DNA from 4 places in the Brevibacillus sp. MCWH genome. Region 4 is predicted to be linked to each of the others. Evidence: riboswitches for the same ligand, from Rfam matches in the RefSeq annotation. Region 4 holds a riboswitch; each other region holds the start of a gene.

What was found. Region 4 has a riboswitch for cobalamin ahead of lepA (translation elongation factor 4). Riboswitches for the same ligand answer to the same signal wherever they lie in the genome.
Region 1: linked by a shared signal. The riboswitch ahead of ETC00_RS10175 (ribonucleoside-diphosphate reductase subunit alpha) and the one ahead of lepA (translation elongation factor 4) in region 4 are both predicted to bind cobalamin.
Region 2: linked by a shared signal. The riboswitch ahead of cobO (cob(I)yrinic acid a,c-diamide adenosyltransferase) and the one ahead of lepA (translation elongation factor 4) in region 4 are both predicted to bind cobalamin.
Region 3: linked by a shared signal. The riboswitch ahead of ETC00_RS14560 (energy-coupling factor ABC transporter permease) and the one ahead of lepA (translation elongation factor 4) in region 4 are both predicted to bind cobalamin.

The regions. Positions count from the first base shown of each region.
Region 1 is NZ_SDLF01000009.1:22,244-27,478, reverse strand. It holds gene ETC00_RS10185 (MurR/RpiR family transcriptional regulator) at 1-568, opposite strand, end outside; gene ETC00_RS10180 (YisL family protein) at 842-1,195, opposite strand; cobalamin riboswitch at 1,393-1,592, shown strand; gene ETC00_RS10175 (ribonucleoside-diphosphate reductase subunit alpha) at 1,784-4,003, shown strand; gene ETC00_RS10170 (ribonucleotide-diphosphate reductase subunit beta) at 4,027-5,055, shown strand; gene ETC00_RS10165 (long-chain fatty acid--CoA ligase) at 5,127-5,235, opposite strand, start outside.
Region 2 is NZ_SDLF01000008.1:153,677-158,911, reverse strand. It holds gene ETC00_RS09980 (MDR family MFS transporter) at 1-755, shown strand, start outside; gene ETC00_RS09975 (hypothetical protein) at 973-1,491, shown strand; cobalamin riboswitch at 1,583-1,796, shown strand; gene cobO (cob(I)yrinic acid a,c-diamide adenosyltransferase) at 1,999-2,547, shown strand; gene cobD (threonine-phosphate decarboxylase CobD) at 2,547-3,656, shown strand; gene cobU (bifunctional adenosylcobinamide kinase/adenosylcobinamide-phosphate guanylyltransferase) at 3,653-4,192, shown strand; gene cobS (adenosylcobinamide-GDP ribazoletransferase) at 4,189-4,929, shown strand; gene ETC00_RS09950 (histidine phosphatase family protein) at 4,926-5,235, shown strand, end outside.
Region 3 is NZ_SDLF01000017.1:26,146-31,380, forward strand. It holds gene ald (alanine dehydrogenase) at 1-685, shown strand, start outside; gene ETC00_RS14555 (quinone-dependent dihydroorotate dehydrogenase) at 1,016-2,104, shown strand; cobalamin riboswitch at 2,197-2,388, shown strand; gene ETC00_RS14560 (energy-coupling factor ABC transporter permease) at 2,539-3,300, shown strand; gene ETC00_RS14565 (energy-coupling factor ABC transporter substrate-binding protein) at 3,301-3,588, shown strand; gene cbiQ (cobalt ECF transporter T component CbiQ) at 3,585-4,376, shown strand; gene ETC00_RS14575 (energy-coupling factor ABC transporter ATP-binding protein) at 4,380-5,219, shown strand.
Region 4 is NZ_SDLF01000006.1:48,125-53,359, reverse strand. It holds gene ETC00_RS07345 (ABC transporter permease) at 1-85, shown strand, start outside; gene nikC (nickel transporter permease) at 98-991, shown strand; gene ETC00_RS07335 (M24 family metallopeptidase) at 1,148-2,242, shown strand; cobalamin riboswitch at 2,257-2,406, shown strand; gene lepA (translation elongation factor 4) at 2,552-4,369, shown strand; gene hemW (radical SAM family heme chaperone HemW) at 4,428-5,235, shown strand, end outside.

The sequences.
Region 1 (5,235 bases), on a different contig from region 4:
CGGCAGCCATCGCCTGCAGGTGTGCCTCGTAAAAGGCGTCCACTTTCAGCCCCAGGCGCAAGCACGTGTATTTGGCATCCTGGGCCGTCACCCCGGATGTTCCCACGCCGTAAAAGTGGATCGTGTTGGCGGCTTGCAGCAGGTCGACACACCGCTCCAGCTCGACCGGGTCGATGAGCGAGCTGGTGTCACCAACCGCCTGCATGTTGGTGGCCGTCACCTTTTGCGCGATGGTCGTCAGCGAATCCTCCTCCGTTACCTCACCGTGCAGGTTTTTCACCGGATGGACCAGCTCCTGGGCCAGCGCCAGCTTGAACTCCTGGTAGCTGCGAAAACCGATCTTGCGGCAGAAGCGCAGCACGGTGGTTTCGCCCACGCCCGCTTTTTCCGCCAGGTCGATGACGGAAGAGTAAATTACGCTCTCCGTCTGGCTCAGTACGATCTCCGCCACTTTTTGCTCAGATTTGGTAAACGACGGCCGCAAACTCTGAATGCCCAGCAGGGTGGCATTGGTTTTGGCCGCGCCGCCGGACGCGCCGGCCGTCTGCTCTTTCTGATTTACCGTCATCGGCGTCCTCCTCCGTTTATCACCAAAAGAAAACAGCTTTATTCCTACCGCCATTATATGCAAAAGCGGAGCATTCCGCCATATTGATTGATATATGTGGAGAAGTTCTCCATTCTATAACAGACCGTTCTGATTCGCGGCGCACTCCGCTTCCGCGAGCATCCGCCGCTCTTGGCGCCGCTTGTCTTAGCGAACAACAACAAAAAAAGCCTCCACCCGGAACCTTTTGATCCGAGTGAAAGCTTTTCGACGTGTGTGCAAAGCACCTGCCGCCTACACGATTACGCGGTACCCGATCAGGATGACAAGCACCATCAGCGCGAGCGCGCCAACGAAAAATCCGATGCTGGCTTCCTGGCGGCGTGCCCGTCCCAGCGCCATTTCCATCAGCCCGAAGACGACAATCCCCAGCAGTCCCTTCACATAGTACAGGACGTCTCCCGTGTGGAACTTAAACAACATCCAACCACCCGTCACGACCACGATCACCATCATCACGCGCAGAAACATGTGAACGATGTTGCCCACTTTTTCCTTGCCGAGACGGAAAAGGATGTACCCGACGATCAGCAGGATGAATGCCACTTCCCAACCGCCTACGTGGGCTTTAAGATACGCATAGCTCACCGTTTGCTCACTCCTTGCCCAGTGCAATCTCCTTACTCGTCTCATTATAACAGATTGGCAAGGGAAAAGCAGGGCGCGCAATGCTTGGCGGTTTTGTGACAGCTAGTCACTGGACCGGACCCGCTTTTTTGGAAGCTGCCAGCCAAGATCAGTCTTCCCTCCCACAACATATTGTGTTATAGTACCTTCATACAACCATATATAGTGTGCTTTGTGGTGCGCTTGCCCAGGATTCCGGCAAGCGCTTAAAAGGGAAGACCGGTGCAAGTCCGGCGCGGTCCCGCCACTGTAAATGGGGAGCGACTCTGTCAGATGCCACTGTCGATCGCATCGACGGGAAGGTTCAGAGAAGCGATGATCCATGAGCCAGGAGACCTGCCACAAAGACAACACCGTTGGAACCACGAGGATGGGGAGGTGTGGAATCGGTCATTCGCGGCGTGCCGCTCTTTCGGGCGCACGTTCCGCTTTGACACAGGCATGTTTGTTTCCACATGGGCAACATCAGCATCCTCTACCCGGCGGGAGAGGATGCTTTTTTCATGAACCGCAAAGGAGAGGGATAGATTGCAAACGGTTGTCTCTGACATTGACCAACGTATTACATCGCTGATTGGCGACATTCTGGCCGATTTTCCCCGGCTGCGCGCAGATGCCGTCATCCAGTCGGCGGCCATCAGAGCCAAACACAAAACGCTCACGGAACAGGAAGCGGCAAAAATCGTTGCCATGTCGGCCGCCGAACTGATTTCCAAAGAGGAGCCGGAATGGACCTACGTCGCCGCCAGGGCGTACCTCGCTGCCCTGTATCACGAAGCGGCCCGCAGCCGGGCGTATTCCTTTAGTCCTGCGCGTCCCTACGGTTCGTTTTTGAACCTGTTGAAACAGCTGGTGGAAAAGGGCATTTACAAACAGGAACTGCTGACCGCCTACCGTCCGGAAGAGATTGCGGAGCTGGAACGGGAGATTGATCCGGAAAAGGACAAGCTGTTTACCTATTTGGGGATCGTGACTCTCGCCGAGCGGTATTTGGCGAGGGATTACACCGGCAGCCTGTATGAACTGCCCCAGGAGCGGTTTATGGTCATCGCCATGCACCTCATGCTGCAGGAACCCCGCGAAAAAAGACTCGCGCTGGTAAAGGAAGCCTACTGGGCGCTCAGCCATCAGTACATGACCGTGGCAACGCCCACCATGGCGAATGCCGGCAAAGCACGGGGCGGACAGCTCTCCAGCTGCTTTGTCGACACGGTCGACGACTCTCTGCAGGGCATCTACGATTCCAACACCGACGTCGCCCGGCTGTCCAAGATGGGCGGCGGCATCGGCGTGTACATGGGAAAAGTGCGGGCGCGCGGCTCTTCCATCCGCGGCTATGAAAACAAATCCAGCGGGGTCATCCCGTGGATTCGCCAGCTGAACAATACGGCGGTCAGCGTCGACCAGCTCGGAACGCGCAACGGCAGCGTTGCCGTGTATCTCGACGTGTGGCACAAGGACATCCTGGCGTTTCTCGATTTGAAAATGAACAACGGGGACGAACGCCTGCGGGCGCATGACATCTTTACGGGTGTGTGCATCCCTGATCTGTTCATGGAAGCGGTGGAAAACCGGGCCGAGTTTCACTTGTTTGATCCGCATGAAGTGCGCACCGTCATGGGCTTTTCGCTGGAGGATTGCTACGATGAGGAGCCCGGGCGCGGCACGTTCCGCGAACGGTACGAGGCGTGCGTGCGGCATCCCCGCTTGAGCCGCGTGACGGTACCCGCCATCGAGATCATGAAGCGGATCATGATCTCCCAGCTGGAGACGGGCACGCCGTTCATGTTCTACCGGGATACCGTCAACCGCGCCAACCCCAACAAACATGCGGGCATGATTTACTCCAGCAATTTGTGCACGGAAATCCTGCAGAACATGTCGCCCACCACGGTGACAGAAGAAGTGCTGCAGGACGGAGAGATCGTGATTCGAAAAACGCCGGGCGATTTCGTCGTCTGCAATCTCTCCAGCATCAACCTGGGGCGCGCCGTGCCTGCCAACGTGCTGGAGCGGCTGATCCCCATCCAGGTGCGGATGCTGGACAACGTGATCGATGTGAACCGGATCGACGTCCTGCAGGCCCAGCAAACCAACAAAAAGTACCGGGGCATCGGGCTGGGAGCGTTTGGCTTGCATCATCTGCTGGCGCTCCAGGAAATCAGATGGGAAAGCGAAGAAGCGGTCGCCTTCAACGACCGGTTGTTTGAACGCATCCATTACTTGACGATTCGCGCCTCCCTGGAACTGGCGAAGGAAAAAGGCGCCTATCCTCTCTTTTCGGGCAGCGAGTGGGAAAACGGCAGCTATTTTGCCCGCAGGGGCTACAATTCGCCCGAGTGGGAGGCGCTGGCCAAAGAAGTGGCCCGGCACGGCATTCGCAACGGGTATCTGATGGCGGTCGCTCCCACCGGCTCCACGTCGCTGATCGCCGGCTCCACCGCTTCCGTCGACCCGGTGTTTGAACCGGTCGCCTACGAGGAGAAGACGACGTACAAAATCGCCAATCCCGCTCCCGATCTGACTGCCCGCACGATGTGGTACTACAAGGGAGCGTATCACCTGGATCAGCACTGGTCGATCAGACAGGCGGCCGCCCGCCAGCGCCACCTCGATCAGGGGCAGAGCATCAATTTGTACGTCCGCCCCGACATCCACGCCAGAGAGCTGCTGCAGCTCCATCTGGAGGCATGGAAGCAGGGGCTGAAGACGACCTACTACGTCCGCAGCCGGGCCGTAGAGATTGATGAGTGCGAAGCCTGCACCTGATCGCGGAAAGGAGAACGGATATGCTGCAGAAGCAAAAGGTATTTGATACAAGCGCGCCCAACAGGTCAACCAAAATCATCAACGGCGAGTGTTCCGGGGTGTTGAACTGGGATGATATCCGCCACCCGGCGATGTACAAGCTGTACAAGGTGCTGATCGCCAACCACTGGATTCCGTCCGAGATTTCGATGAACAAGGACAAGCAGCAGTTTGCCGAACTGACGCCGATCGAACAGGACGCCTTCAAGAAGATTATCGGGCTGCTGGCTGTGCTCGACAGCATGCAGACCAACTTTGTGACCGATGTCGGCCAATACTTTACCGACTCGTCCCTGGTGGCCATTGCCGCCATTATCAACCAGCAGGAGGTGATTCACAACCAGTCCTACTCCTATGTGCTCTCCAGTCTGGTCGACTACCAGACGCAAAAGGACGTGTTTGAATACTGGAAACACGACCAGGTGCTTCTGGAGCGCAATCTGTTCATCGCCGACATGTACCAGCGCTTCCGGGACGACAAAACCCCCCAGACCTTCCTGGAGGCGCTTGTCGCCGACATGATTCTCGAAGGGGTCTTCTTCTACACCGGGTTTGCGTTCTTCTACAATCTGGCCCGTCATCAAAAGATGCTGGGAACCAGCCAGATGATCAGCTACATTCAGCGGGACGAGGCGCAGCACACCTACTTTTTCGGGGAAGTGTTCCAGCTCCTGCTGGCCGATTTTCCCGAACTGGATACGGAACAAAACCGCTTCTTTGTGTATGAAAAGATGAATCAGGCGGTTGCATTGGAGATGAAATGGGCCCGCCATGTGCTGACAGGCGTCGAGGGTATTGACTTTGACGAATTTGACCGCTACATCCGCTATATTGTCAACAAGCGGTTGGACATGATGGGTCTGGAAAAAGCGTATGAGGGCGTGGATAACTGCATGCCGTGGATTCGGCCGTTTTCCGACGAAGCCCTGAATCAAACCAAAACGGACTTCTTTGAAGGAAAATCCCGAACGTATGCCAAGGTGACAAAAGAAAACGGATTTGACGAGCTGTAATGGCGAAAAACAACTTTTGTGTCAACCAAAAAACCAGCGGGCAGCCAATATCCCGCTGGTTTTTCCGTTGCTTACCGGACATCTGTTTGTGCGGTGAAATGATGCTGGAACTGTTCCCGCAAGGCGCGTTTCATGAACTTCCCCACGGTCGTCTTGGGAATCTCGCTTACGAAGACGATG
Region 2 (5,235 bases), on a different contig from region 4:
AGCGGCTGTTTGCCGCGAGCAATATGGTGTCTCTTCTGTACGGCGCGTCCTTCATCATCACGACCGTCTACATTCCGATCTTTATCCAGGGAGTGTTTGGCGGCTCGGCGTCCAACTCGGGGCTGCTGCTCACTCCGATGATGCTCGGATCGGTACTCGGCAGCCAAACGGGCGGGATGCTGACGACGAAGACCAGCTACCGCAACATCATGCTGCTGTCCGCCGCCTTTTTCCTGTCCGGCTTGTTTTTGTTGGGGACGCTGACACCGGAGGTCTCGCGCAGTCTGGTGACCGTCTACATGGTCCTTACCGGGTTTGGCGTCGGTTTTTCCTTCTCCGTCCTGGGCATGGCTGCGATCCACAACTTTGACATGCGTCAGCGCGGTTCGGCCAGCTCGACCAACTCGTTTTTCCGCTCGCTGGGCATGACGCTGGGCGTGAGCGTGTTTGGAATCGTACAGCGCAACCTGTTCCAGAGCGGCTTGGAAGAGGTATTTGCCGGTGGAAGCGGCATTCCGGCAGGGGGGCTGGTTGACCCGCGGGCGGTGCTGACTCCGGAAACCCGGGCGTCCATTCCGGCACCTGTCCTGGAGCAGATTACCGCAGTCCTCTCCTCGTCGATTGCGCAGACGTTCATGTGGGCGCTGATTCCGGCCTGTCTGGCGGTCGTAGGGATCCTGCTGATGGGCAAAGAGCGGATAAGCATACCCGCTGCACAGGTACGGCCCAAAACAGCGGAGCGGGGAAGAAGATAAACTAAAAGGCGAACACAGCCCTCGTGCACCGGAATGATCTCCGGCTGCATGCAGGGCTGCTTTTTTGTGCGTGGAGCATTATCAGATCAGGCCTGATTGGTTCGGGCGGGTTCAATAAATTCCAGCAATATAATATTATAGTAAATATTGGTAGAAGGTAAATGCAAGCGTGACGTGTTTTCGCTGCTGTTCAAAGAACGAAGGGGGACAAACCATTTTGCAAGGAAAAACGTACCTATATCTGATTCCCGCAGTCATGGCCGCGATCCTGGTCGCCTGTTATCCCTTTGATTTATTTGACAGAATCTTCGTACTCCCACCCGAAAGACAGACGGTCCGTGAAGAAGAAGTGCTGCAAACCGTTGCCAGGATAAAAGACAACGTAACAATCGGCTCAACCAAACAAGAAGTCGCCGCACTGTTCGGTGACAGGTACGTTCTCGTGGATGACCAGGGGGATCTCGAAAACGGCTGTGATGAATTCTGGCTGTACCGCTTTTTCACCGAGGAGGATTACCAGTCCTCTGTGCCCGACCATGTCATTGATCAAGAGGGGATTCGCAGCGGAAAAGTAGGAGCCGCCTTCTTCATCGGCTGGAAAGATGAACGAGTCTACCTGTACACCATCGCTTACCTTCAAGGCCCCAATCGCAATCTGCATGTTTACTCCAATGTGAATGGAACCAGAGCAGAAGAAATTTTGAATCCAGATGGCTCGATGGCGCCCGTCGATTAAAAGTCAGCCCATTGCCCGCTCGCTTTTTCCTTCCTATCCACGGCCACTTTTGTTATGATGGAGACAAGTGCCGGTCATGTGCGGCACCGACAACTGCATACGGCAAACAGGTCTTCACCTGCGCGGACGCTTCCGGGCGGGTGAAGTTAAAAGGGAAGTTTGGTGAAAATCCAACGCGGTCCCGCCACTGTAAGAGGGGAGTTTTCCTTCGCGGCGACAGCCATCCACTGCTCCAGCGGGAGTGGGAAGGAGAAGGAAAGCGGCGATCCTCAAGCCAGGAGACCTGCCTGTTTTGCGTGAGCACTGATTTCCTTCGGGTCAAAGGAAAAGGTGAGGATTGTCGTGGACGTCGTGTCGACGCTTTGCTTCCTTTGGTTTTCGAGGAAAGCAAAGCGTTTTTTAATTGTATCTGAAAAGACACCGTGAACGGTAGATGAGCTGGCACAAGGGGCGGACCGTTTGGCATCGCGTCCCTGGTTGGCCGGCCAGAGGGGGAGGAAATGGTCGATGAACAAATCCGACAACAAGCGAGGACTGGTCCTGGTGTACACCGGGGACGGAAAAGGGAAGACAACGGCGGCGCTGGGGCTGGCCGTACGGGCGACCGGCCGCGGCAAGCGTGTGTTGGTGGTACAGTTTATCAAGTCGCCGGAACGCACCTACGGGGAAAAAATCGTCTTTGACCGGTTGGGCATCGAGATGGTGCAAAAAGGCATCGGCTTTACCTGGACGAAAACGCCCGAGGAGCACCGCGCCGCTCTGCGGGAAGCGTGGCGATACGCCAAGGAGCAGGTATTGGGCGGCGAATACGACATGGTGATTCTCGACGAATTGAACAACGCGCTGGCGATTGATCGTTTTCCCGTAGCGGACGTGCTGCCGCTGGACGATGTAGTGGACACGATCAAAAACAGGCCGAGCCACGTGCATCTGGTGATTACGGGACGGGACGCGCGGCCGGAAATCATCGCGATTGCCGATCTGGTAACGGAGATGAAAGCGGTCAAGCACTACTATGACGAAGGCATCCCCGCCGTGCTGGGGGTGGAGTATTGATGACCGCCGTGTTGGAGGTGTTCGGTCACGGCGGCGATCTGGTTACGGCGGCGGAGCGCTTCGGTGTGGAAGTCGGGCAATTTGTCGATTTCAGCGCCAACATCAACCCGCTGGGCCCGCCTGCCCGCGTGCTGGAAGGACTGCGGGAGGTGCTGCCTCGGGTGGTTCACTATCCCGATCCGGGGCACCGGTCGTTTCGCAGCGCATTGGCGGCAAAGCTGAACCTGCCGGCATCGTGGCTTCTGCCGACCAACGGGGCGGCCGAGGCGATGGCCCTGGCGATCCTCGCACTGAAGCCGCAGACGGTCGGCATCGTCACGCCTTGTTTTTCCGAATATGCCCAACTTTCCAGGCAGTTCGGCGCCCGCGTGCTGACCTGCCCGGGGCGGGAAGATCGCGGCTTCAAGCCGGACGAGGCGGAGCTGGACCGGCTGTTTGAACAGGCAGACCTTGTCTTTGTCGGTTCTCCCAACAACCCGACCGGCCTCTTGTATGAACCGGAAGAACTGCTGCGGATGGCCGGCTGGACCGACAGGACAGACACGCATCTGGTGATCGACGAGGCGTTTCTCGACTTTGTCGCGGAGGAGCGTCAGTTTACGCTGGCAGACCAGCTTTCCCGGTTTCCGCGCGTGCTGGTGATGCGCTCGCTGACGAAGATGTTCGCCATTCCCGGGCTGCGCCTCGGCTACGCCGTCGCCGTGCCCGCGCTGATTGAGCGGCTGCGGGAAAAGCAGGTCAGCTGGAGCGTCAACAGTCTGGCGCTTGCGGCCGGGGAGCTTTGCCTGGAGGAAGCGGACTACGAAGCGAAAACCAGACGGCTGATTGCCAAAGAGCGTTCCTATCTGTCCGGTGCCATCGCGCAGGAACTGGGCTGGCGCGTCTGGCCGGGCGAAGCCAACTTTCTGCTCGTGCGCTGTCCGGCTCAGATAACGGCGGCGGAACTGCAGGAGCTGCTGGGCAGACGGGGCATCTTGATTCGCAGTTGTGCCATGTACCCCGGCTTGACGCCCGGTGATTTTCGCATCGCAGTCCGCACCCGGCCGGAAAACGACCGCCTGTTGACGGCCTTGCGGGACGTCTGGCGTGAAAGGAGGGAGCGGCGCTGAGCCTGATCGTCGTTACCGGAGGCGTCCGCTCGGGGAAGAGCCGCTTCGCCGAAAAACTGGCTGCACAGGCGGGAGGCCCCGTCTTGTACGTGGCCACCGGCCAGGCATGGGACGAGGAAATGAAGCAACGGATTGAGCGGCATCGGGCGCGGCGGCCCCGCAATTGGGGACTGGCCGAAACAGATGGCACCCTGGCTGTGACCCTGCCGCAACTGAAGAGGTATCCGGTGGTGCTGTTGGACTGCCTGTCGACGTGGGTCAGCACACGGCTGATGAGTGTGCCGGAAGCGTCCTGGCGGGACGAAGCAATCGGGCGGGCGCTCCTGGAGGAAGCGGAGCAGTGGCTGGATGAAGCCTGCAGCGACGGCCGTACCGTTATCGCCGTGACCAGCGAGGTGGGTCTGGGCGGCGTCGCGATGACCAAGCTGGGCCGCTGGTTTGCCGACGTGCTGGGCGACGTCAACCAGCTGGCCGCCAGCCGGGCTGATACGGTCTATGCCGTTTTGGCAGGCATTCCCTGGAGGATAAAAGGATGAACGCGTTTTTTCATGCACTGTCGTTTTTTTCCCGCATCCCTGTTCCCTGGCTGCGCCCGTCGGAAGAGGCCTGGAAGAAGAGCGTCGTCTGGTACCCGGCTGTCGGACTGGTGATCGGCCTCGTGCTGTGTGGGGTGCATCAGGCGGCCTTGTGGGCGTTTGCGCCGCTGACTGCTGCCGTGTTGACGATGGCCTGCTGGGTCTACATCACCGGCGGACTGCATCTGGACGGCTGGATGGACCTGGCCGACGGTCTGGGCAGCAGCCGGCCGCGGGAACAGATGCTGGCGATCATGAAAGACAGCCGGACCGGAGCGATGGGGGTGCTGGCGGCGATTGTGCTGCTTCTGGTCAAGACGGCGGCGCTGGCCGAGCTCGACCATTGGCAGCTTGCCGCCTGTCTGCTGCTGGTGCCCGCCGCCGCACGCACGCATGTGCTGCTGGCGATCCGCTGCTGGCCGTACGTCACCGGAGAAAAGGGCGTCGGCAAAAGCATCGGCGAGGCGCTCCGTCCTTTCCACATCGGCGCCGGTTATCTTTTTGTGCTGGCGTTGGGCTGGTGGCTTGCCGACATCCGGGCGGTGACGGCTGTCGTGCTGTCGCTCGTCATCAGCCTGCTGTTTGCCCGCTCGGTCGCCGGCAAGCTGGGCGGCCTGACCGGCGACTGCTACGGCGCCCTGATCGAGAGCGCCGAAGCCGTGATTCTGCTCATCCTGATCGGGAGCTGGTGGCCGTGAGGTGGATCTGGGTGAGACACGGACAGACGGAGGAGAACCGCACCGGCCGCTACCTGGGACACAGCGATGTGCCGCTGAACGAACACGGCTGCGCCCAGGCGGAGCAGGCAGCCCGGATGCTCGCTTCGGAACGCCCGGCGGCGCTTTACACCAGCGATTTGCTCCGCTGCCGGCAAACGGCGGAACGGCTGGCAGCTGTCTGGGGACTGGGGCCCCGCGCCGTGCCCGCCCTGCGCGAGCTGTCGTTTGGCGCGTGGGAGCGGCTCACCTATGACGAGCTGATGGCACGGGACGGCGAACTCGCCC
Region 3 (5,235 bases), on a different contig from region 4:
CCTGGAGAAACCGTACGGCGGCAAGGGCGTGCTGCTCGGCGGCGTACCTGGTGTGCAAAAAGGTGAAGTGGTCATCATCGGCGGCGGCATCGTCGGCACCAACGCTGCCAAAATGGCAGTCGGTCTGGGCGCCAACGTCACGATTATCGACGTGAATGCTGATCGCCTGCGCCAACTGGATGACCTGTTCCAAGGTCGCGTGCAAACCCTGATGTCCAATTCGTTCAACATCGCCAACGCCGTGAAAAAGGCGGACCTGCTCATCGGCGCCGTGCTCATCCCTGGTGCCCGTGCACCTCGCCTGGTGACGGAAGAGATGGTCAAAACGATGGCACCGGGCTCTGTGATCGTCGACGTGGCGATCGACCAGGGCGGTTCCATCGAAACGATCGACCGCATCACCACGCACGACAACCCGACCTACGAAAAACACGGCGTGATCCACTACGCGGTTGCCAACATGCCGGGCGCGGTGGCGCGCACTTCCACGCTGGCACTGACCAATGTGACCGTGCCGTACGCTGTGCAGCTTGCCAACAAGGGCTACCGCCAAGCGATTCTGGACAACCGCGCGCTGGCCAAAGGGGTCAACGTGATCGAGGGGAACGTGACCTACAAGGCCGTCGCCGAAGCGCACAACCTGCCGTACGTCTCTATCGACGACGTGCTGCTGGTGAAAAACTGACCGGGCCGGGACGATCCCAGCCGACACAGCAAAACCGTGACCAACTGCCTGCCCTGCCAATCGGGGCAGGCAGTTTTTTTGTCGGGAGATCGGGTTTAAGAGAATACAGGCATAGGGAATGAGGATACTAGTTGCTAGAGGGGCCGGCTGCCTGCAGACGGGAGGAGTAGGAACCGAAACAGCCGTCTGCTGCCAATGGACCAGGGTCTATCCTCGTATCGCGGCAGAAGTTTTTCCGTAACCGAAGGGAAAGGGTACTTCTCTCGTAGTGCGCACCCTTTTGCAAATATGGTATGCTACTAGGCAGTAGAACGAGTGAGGAGTGCAGTGATGTATCAACTGGTCAAAAAATTCCTGTTTAAGATGAGCGCAGAAGAAGCGCATGAGAAGACCATACACCTGCTCCGGTCAGTGGAAAACTCCGCACCGGGCAAAAGCATCCTGAAGATGGTGTATCAGTTCCGCGACGAACGTCTGGAGACAACGCTCTGGGGCATTCGCTTTCCCAATCCAGTCGGCCTGGCCGCCGGATTTGACAAAAACGCCGAAGTCTATCACGCGTTGGCTTCGCTGGGCTTTGGATTCGTGGAAGTGGGCACAATCACGCCGCAGGGACAACCGGGCAATCCGCAGCCGCGGCTGTTCCGCCTGCCGGAGAAGCAGGCGGTCATTAACCGCATGGGGTTCAACAATTACGGCGCCTACACCGCCTCGCAAAACCTGTTGGACTACGCCTATGCCGACATCCCGATCGGCATCAACATCGGCAAGAACAAGCTGACGCCCAATGAAGAAGCGGCTTCCGACTACAGCAAGTGCCTGGACCTGCTCTATTCGTACGGCCATTATTTTGTGATCAACGTCAGCTCGCCCAACACGCCCAACCTGCGCGACTTGCAGGAGGCCAACAGCCTGCGGTCCATTCTCCGCGAAGTGAAGGCCAAGGCGGCCGAACTGGAGATGCGCGGCGCCAAGGCGAAGCCGATCCTGGTGAAGGTATCGCCCGACATGGCGGACGAGCAGATGAGTGACGTGGTCAGGGCCGCGGTGGCTGAAGGGGCGGCCGGCATCATCGCCACCAACACCACACTGTCCCGTGATGGGGTGGAAAACCACCCGTACGCAGAAGAAGCGGGCGGCTTGAGCGGAAAGCCGCTGGAGGAGCGGTCCACCGCCTGGGTGAGAGAAATTTACCAGGAAGTGGGGGACAAGGTGCCGATCATCGGAGTGGGCGGCATCTTCACCGGTGACGACGCCTACCGCAAGATTCGCGCCGGCGCCAGCCTGGTGCAGGTGTACACGGGAATGATCTACCGCGGGCCGGGTATTGCGCGGCAGATTAACAAACGGCTGGTGCAGCTGTTGAAGAAGGACGGGTTTGCCCGCATCAGCGACGCGGTAGGCGTGGACGCACGATAGATAGCGCACCTCGGAGACGATTCTCCCCTCTTTTGCTTTCGCGGGGGCTCGTTTATAATGGACGCAAACGTCCAAGATGGAAAGGAAAAAAACCGAATACAACGGAGCTAGGTGCCCTTATGCGGATAAGGGGTAACAGGGAATCGGGTGAAAATCCCGAGCGGTCCCGCCACTGTAACCAGGGAATTCTCTTTTGACAGGCCACTCGCCGCTCGCCGGACGGGGAAGGCAAAAGAGCGTGATGATCTGGAAGCCAGGAGACCTACCTAGCTGCCGCACCCAACAGCCTTCGAGGAAAGGAGAGGTGAGCCCAGGCAGTACGACTGTTTTGTTTGAGGAAGTAGTCGTCTATTCACATTGCGCAAAGCTCATCCGGCCGGATGAGTTTTTTTCTTGGACGTTGGATGTCGAACCAGATAGGGAGAGGATGCTCGATGAGCCGTTCGCGTTCGTTGATGAGCGGAATGCTTGTGACCGGATTTGTCATGTACTTTCTGCTGAATGAGCCGGAGACCGGACACGCCATGCACATCATGGAAGGCTTTTTGCCGGTGGAGTGGGCGCTGTTCTGGTGGGCCGCGTTTCTGCCCTTTTTCCTGCTGGGCCTGCGCTCCATCAAGCGGCTGGTCCAGGATAACCCCGAGTTGAAGCTGCTGCTGGGGGTGGCGGGGGCGTTTGCCTTTGTTCTGTCCGCATTGAAAATTCCGTCTGTGACCGGGAGCAGTTCCCACCCGACCGGGACCGGCCTGGGAGCCATCCTGTTCGGTCCGCTGGTCATGTCGGTGCTGGGCACCCTGGTGCTGCTGTTCCAGGCCCTGCTGCTCGCCCACGGCGGCTTGACCACGCTGGGGGCCAACGCGTTTTCCATGGCAGTGGTCGGGCCGTTTGTGGCCTACGGGGTGTATCGGCTGGTGCTGCGGGCCAACGGCGGCCAGCGGGTGGCAGTGTTTCTGGCGGCTGCCCTGGCCGACCTGACCACGTACGTGGTGACGTCACTGCAGCTGGCGCTGGCGTTTCCGGCAGCATCCGGTGGTGTCGCCGCCTCGTTCGCCAAATTTGCCGGCATCTTCGCGCTGACGCAGGTGCCGCTGGCCGTAAGCGAGGGACTGCTGACGGTGCTCGTCTGGAACTGGCTGCAGTCGTACAATGCAAAAGAACTGTCGCAACTGCCGCTGCTCAAACGGGAGGGGATGTAAGTGAAACGCTGGTCAAACTGGGTGCTGTTGCTGCTGGTGGCGTTGTTGGCCGTGCTGCCGCTGATATTGGTGAAAGATTCGGAGTTTGGCGGAGCGGACGGCGCGGCGGAAGAAGCGATCAAAGTAGTGGCCCCCGACTATGAGCCCTGGTTCCAGCCGCTTGTGGAGCCGCCGGGCGGCGAGACGGAAAGCCTGCTGTTTGCCGTGCAGGCCGCGCTGGGCGCCGGATTTATCGGATATGCAATCGGCCTGTACCGGGGTCGGTTGAACAACGGCAAAGAACAATGATCGACCAGTTGGATACGCTCGCCTACACCAACCGGCTGCGCCGCCTGTCCCCCGGCTGCAAGCTGCTGTTTGCCGTGGCGCTGATGTTGATCGTCCTGGTCAGCCATCCGCCCGTGCAGATTGCCGCCTTTGTCTGGATAAGCATCTGGATTGTCGCCTACGCCCGCATTCCCTGGCGCGTCTACCTGGTCGGGCTCGTTCTCGCATGTTCGTTTTTGGCCGCGGGAATGCCGGCCCTGTTGGTGGAAGCGGCGCCTTCGTCCGGGTGGAGCAGCGGCGCCAATGTCCTGGCCGCCTGGCAGTGGGGAGGCTGGGTGATTTATGTGACCACGGACGGCGTCGCCCGGGCAGTGACCCTCATGTGCCGTTCCCTCGCGGCACTGTCCTGCTTGTATTTCGTGCTCTTTACCGTGCCGTTTGCCGAACTGCTCCAGGTGCTGCGCCGCATCGGCCTGCCGGCGGTGCTGACCGATCTGGTGATGCTTATGTACCGTCTGGGGTTTGTGTTTCTGGAAACGGCAGCCTGGCTGCGGACCGCGCAAATCGCGAGGGGCGGCTATCAGGGGATTCGCGCGGCGCTCCGCGACACCGGCAGGTTGGTCAGCCGGCTGTTTGCACGTGCGATGCTCCGGTATCGGCAGCTGTACCTGGGCATGATGGCGCGAGGTTTCACGGAGGACTTTCGCGTCGTCAGCCTGTCAACACATGTCCGCTCCAAGCGGCACGAACGGGAGGCACTGGTCGGATGTGTGCTGCTGGCGGCATGGGAATGGTGGATCGGAGGATGAGACGTGACAACGCATGTGCTTGAGTTTGCCGATGTGCATTACACCTATCCGGGCGCCGCTCAGCCTGCGCTCAACGGCGTGACAATGGCCGTGCCGGCAGGCCGGCGATGTGCGCTGCTCGGCCGCAACGGCTGCGGCAAGTCGACGCTGTTTTTGCATGCAAACGGCATTTTTCGCCCGCACAAGGGACAGGTCCTGTGGAAAGGCGTGCCGATCAGTTCGCGGCGGGCAGATCTGCAGGCGCTCAAACGAAACGTAGGGCTTGTGTTTCAGGACCCGGAGCAGCAGTTGATCGCTGCCACTGTCGCCGAGGATGTGTCGTACGGGCTGTGCAATCTCCATCTGCCGGAAGCGGAGATCAGGGAAAAAGTGCGGCGGACACTGGAGGCATTCGGCCTGAGTGAGTGGGCTGACACTCCGGTGCATCATCTGAGTCTCGGCCAGAAGCGGCGGGTGGCCCTGGCCGGCGTGATGGTGATGGAACCGGAACTGCTGCTGCTGGATGAGCCGACGTCCTACCTGGACCCGTGGCAGACGGAGGCCTTTGTCCGTCAGTTGGAGCGCATCCACGCAGCAGGCACGACAATTGTAATGGCGACGCATGACCTGGATTTCGCATACGCCTGGGCGGACTGGGTGTTTGTGATGGATGCGGGGCGGCTTGTGCTGGCAGGGGAGCCGGAGCGTGTCTTTGCCCGTCGGGACATCCTGGAGGTTTTGCAGTTCAAACGGCCCGCCGTGCTGGAACTGTGGGAATCCCTTCCCGGCCATGTGAAAGAACGGCTCGGCCCCGGCCTGCCCAAGACGACGGGCGAGCTGGCGGAGCGGCTGCGTTTGTTGTAGCGTTGTTTGCCCCTTA
Region 4 (5,235 bases):
CGTCATCGCTACGATTTTTGTCCTGATCAACCTGTTGGTCGACCTCCTCTACGCCTATGTCGATCCGCGCATTAAATACCGCTAAGGAGGACGTCTTATGGCAGAAACCCATGTGGAAACGGTACGCGTGCAGCAAACCGACGAGCCGGTCTCGTCCCCTTGGCGCGACGCCTGGCGGACGCTCCGCAAAAACAAGCTGGCCATCGTCGGCTTCATCATCATTTTCGTGTTTGTCCTGCTGGCCCTGTTGGCTCCATACATTACCCCCTACGAATACGACAAGGGAGAGTTGATCAACAAGAACAAGCCGCCGTCGGCCGAGCACTGGTTTGGAACTGACTACAACGGGCGCGACGTGTTCACCCGGGTGATTTACGGGGCGCAAATCTCCCTGCGCGTCGGGCTGTTCTCCGTCATCGGATCGGTAATCGTCGGCACGTTTCTCGGCCTGCTTGCCGGCTATTACGGCCGCTGGGTGGACATGATCATCTCCCGGCTGTTTGACATCATGCTGGCCTTCCCCAGTATTCTGCTCGCCATCGCGATTGTGGCGATGCTCGGACCATCGCTGGAGAACGCCCTGCTGGCGATCGCCATCGTCAACATTCCTACCTACGGACGGCTGGTCCGTTCGCGCGTGTTAAGCCTGAAAGAGGAAGAGTTTGTCATGGCAGCGAAGGCGATCGGATCGAAAAACTCTCGGATTATCCTGCATCACATCCTGCCGAACAGCCTGGCGCCGATCATCGTCACCGGCACGCTGGGCATTGCGACGGCAATTCTTGAAGCGGCTGCCCTGGGGTTCCTCGGACTGGGGGCGCAGCCGCCGCAGCCGGAGTGGGGGCTGATGCTGTCCGACTCACGCCAGTACATTCAAAAAGCGCCGTGGACCGTCATCTTCCCCGGCTTGTCCATCATGCTGACGGTGCTCGGCTTCAACCTGATCGGCGACGGTCTGCGCGACGCGCTTGACCCGCGGATGAAACATTGAAAACGCCATTCCGTCCGGCTGTCGAGGCTGCTCGGCAGCCTTCCCGTATATAGACAAAGTCCGTGGAGCATGGGTGATAGGGCCCGTTCGCTTCTTTTTTTTCCGAGGACATGGTATCCTCGCTAGTAGATACCAAGAGAAAGCAGGGTGAGCAAGTTGTACCAGGAGCGCATGCAGCAGTTGCACACGTATATGGAAAAGGAAGAGTTGGACGCGGTGTTGATCACCTCGCCCAAACACGTTTACTATCTGACCGGCTTTTTTACGGAACCCCACGAACGCTTCATGGGCCTCATCATCCCGGCGCAGGGCGAACCGTCGTTGATCGTCCCGGCGCTGGATCGTGAAGCGGCGGCAGCGGCGGCTTCCGGGGTCAAGCAAATCCTGACGCATACCGATACGGATAATCCGTATGACGTGTTGAAGCAGGCGCTGCCCGCCGGAGTGACGCGGTTGGGCATCGAGAAGAGCCACATGACTGTGGAGCGCTTTGAAGCGATGAGCGCGGTCGTGTCGGCCAAGCGGTACGCCGACGTGGAGGAACCGCTCCGCGAAATGCGGTTGATCAAGTCGGCGGAGGAAGTGGCCCGCATCAGGCACGCCGTGCGGCTGGTGGAACAGGCACTGAGCGAGAGTCTGAAAAAAGTGAAACCGGGTGTCACCGAGATGGAGATCGTCGCCGAACTGGAATACCAGATGAAGCGGTTGGGGGCTGACGGGCCGTCGTTTGACACGATGGTGCTGGCCGGCGAAAAATCGGCGCTGCCGCACGGAACCCCGGGCAGCCGGCAGGTGCGCGAGGGAGACCTGCTGTTGTTTGACCTGGGCGTGGCGGCTGACGGCTACGTGTCCGACATCACCCGCACCTTTGCGATCGGCGAGATCAGTGCACAGCTTCGGGAAATCTACGAGACGGTGCTTGCGGCCAACGAAGCGGCCATCGCTGAGGTGCGTCCGGGTGTCACGCTGGCTCACCTCGACCAAACGGCTCGCCGCGTAATCGAGGAAAAAGGGTATGGTCCGTATTTCATGCACCGTCTGGGGCACGGATTGGGCATGGACGTCCACGAATATCCGTCGGTACACGGACAAAACCAGGACGTGCTTCGTCCCGGCATGGTCTTCACGATCGAACCGGGGATCTACCTCCCCGGCGTGGGGGGCGTGCGAATCGAGGACGACGTGCTGGTGACCGACAGCGGCTGCGATGTATTGACGCAGTTCCCGAAACAGCTGACCGTCATCAGGTAAGGCTCAGACGAAAAACGAATATGGTGTTTCACGGTGCCGTCCGGGTGCAGGTCCGCCCGGGGGGCTTAAAAGGGAAGTTCGGTGAAAGTCCGACGCGGTCCCGCCACTGTAACGGGGAGCGCCCGCGCGGCAGTCAGACAGACAGCCGTCTGGCATAGGTGCGCGTGTTTCGCCCGTCATCTCGCAAAGTCCGCCTCGTTCCTGCTTATTGCTCCGCTATCCGGCCTTTGTTATAATTGACCTTAGTGTATTTTTTCGGAACGCTATCTGAAAGCGACTTTCGGATGGCGTGGGAGGGAACAGACACAGATGGATCGCCGTGAAAGACAGAAACGAATTCGCAATTTTTCCATTATCGCCCATATTGACCACGGAAAGTCAACCCTGGCGGACCGCATTTTGGAGCTGACCGGAGCACTGTCGGCCCGCGAGATGGAAGACCAGTTTCTGGACACGATGGAGCTGGAAAAGGAGCGCGGCATTACGATCAAGCTGAACGCCGTGCGGTTGAACTATAAAGCCGATGACGGAGAGGAGTACATCCTGCACCTGATCGACACCCCCGGACACGTCGACTTTACGTACGAAGTATCCCGCAGCCTTGCCGCCTGTGAAGGGGCGCTCCTGGTGGTGGACGCCGCCCAGGGGATTGAGGCGCAGACATTGGCCAACGTCTATTTGGCGCTGGACAACAATCTCGAGATTATCCCGGTCATCAACAAGATCGACCTGCCCAGCGCGGAGCCGGAGCGCATCAAGCAGGAAGTGGAGGACGTCATCGGGCTGGACGCCAGCGACGCCTGCCTCACCTCGGCCAAAGCAGGGATCGGCATCAAGGACGTGCTGGAGGCAGTGGTGAAAAAGGTGCCGGCACCCGAGGGAGACCCGGATGCGCCGCTGCAGGCGCTGATCTTCGACTCCTACTTTGATCCGTACCGGGGCGTGATCGCATCCGTGCGGATCGTCAACGGTACGCTGAAAAAAGGTATGAAAATCAAGATGATGGCCACCGGCAAAACATTCGAAGTGACGGAAGTGGGCACCTCCACCCCCCGTCAGACGCCGGTAGACGAGCTGACCGTCGGTGACGTGGGCTACGTGGCTGCCTCGATCAAGACGGTGGGCGACACCCGTGTCGGGGATACGATCACGGATGCCAATCGTCCGGCCGCCGAACCGCTGCCAGGTTACCGCAAAATCAATCCGATGGTGTTTTGCGGTCTCTACCCGATCGACACCAGCGAGTACAACGATCTGCGCGAGGCGCTGGAAAAGCTGCAGTTGAACGACGCGTCGCTGCAGTTCGAACCGGAGACCTCACAGGCGCTCGGATTTGGCTTCCGCTGTGGCTTCCTCGGACTTTTGCACATGGAGATCATCCAGGAGCGGATCGAGCGGGAGTTTAACATCAACCTGATTACCACCGCGCCGAGCGTTATCTACCGCATCACCAAGACGAGCGGCGAAGTGGTTGAGATCGACAACCCCTCGAAAATGCCGGAGGCGCAAAAAATCGAACAGATCGAGGAGCCGTACGTCACGGCGACAATCATGGTGCCCAACGATTACGTTGGCGACGTCATGCAGCTCTGCCAGGGCAAGCGCGGGGAATTCCTCGACATGCAGTACATGGGGGAAAACCGCGTTCAGCTCAAGTACGACATGCCCCTCTCCGAGATCGTCTACGACTTCTTTGACCTGTTGAAGTCGGGCACCAAGGGATACGCGTCCTTTGACTATGAACTGGCCGGCTACAAGCCCTCCAAGCTGGTGAAAATGGACATCCTCCTCAACGGCGAAGTGGTTGACGCATTGTCGTTCATCGTCCACCGCGACAGCGCCTACCAGCGCGGACGCGTCATTTGCGAAAAGCTGAAAGAACTGATTCCGCGCCAGCAGTTTGAAGTGCCGATCCAGGCCGCCATCGGCAACAAGGTGATCGCGCGCGAGACGATCAGCGCGCTCAGGAAAAACGTGTTGGCCAAGTGTTACGGCGGCGACATCACCAGGAAGCGCAAGCTGTTGGAAAAACAAAAAGAAGGGAAAAAGCGCATGAAAGCCGTCGGCTCCGTCGAGGTGCCGCAAGAAGCGTTTATGGCTGTGCTGCGCATGGACGACAAAAAGTAGGCCTGACCGCGCGTCAGGTCTTTTCCATTCCACTATCGCAAAAAGGAGGGGAGCGGATATGCCGCAGTCGGTGTACATCCACATTCCCTTTTGCACCAACAAGTGCTACTACTGTGACTTCAATTCGTTCGTCACCAGCAACCCGCAGGTGATCGAAGACTATCTGGACACATTGGACAAGGAGATGGAGCGGACGTTTGCCCTGTGGCCGCCGGAGAAGATCAAAACCATTTTCGTCGGCGGGGGGACGCCGACGTTTCTCGACCGCCGCCAGATGCAGGTCTTTCTGGGGGCGGTGCGGAAGCATACAGAACGGTTCTGGGCCGACGATCTGGAATTCACGATGGAAGCCAATCCCGGCACCACCGACGTGGAAAAGCTCCGGCTGATGCGCGAGCTGGGCGTCAACCGGCTCAGTTTTGGCGTGCAGTCGTTCGACAATGCGCTTTTGAAGCGGCTGGGCCGGATTCACGACGTGGACGACGTCTACCGCAGCATCGACAACGCCGTGACCGTCGGCTTTACCAACCTGACCATCGACCTGATGTTCGGGCTGCCGGACCAGACGGAAGAGATTTTCCGCCGCACGCTGGAACTGGCGTTTGAGCTGCCGACCACGCATTTTTCCGCGTACAGTCTGAAGGTGGAAGAAAACACGCTGTTCCACACGCTGTACCAAAAAGACCAGCTTCCGCTCCCTTCGGAAGAGGCTGAGCTGGCAATGTATCTGATGTTGATCGAGGAGATGGAAGCGCACGGTTATCGCCAGTACGAGATCAGCAACTTTGCCAAGCCTGGCTATGAAAGCCGTCACAACTGCACCTACTGGCTCAATGATGAATACTATGGGTTGGGCGCGGGAGCCC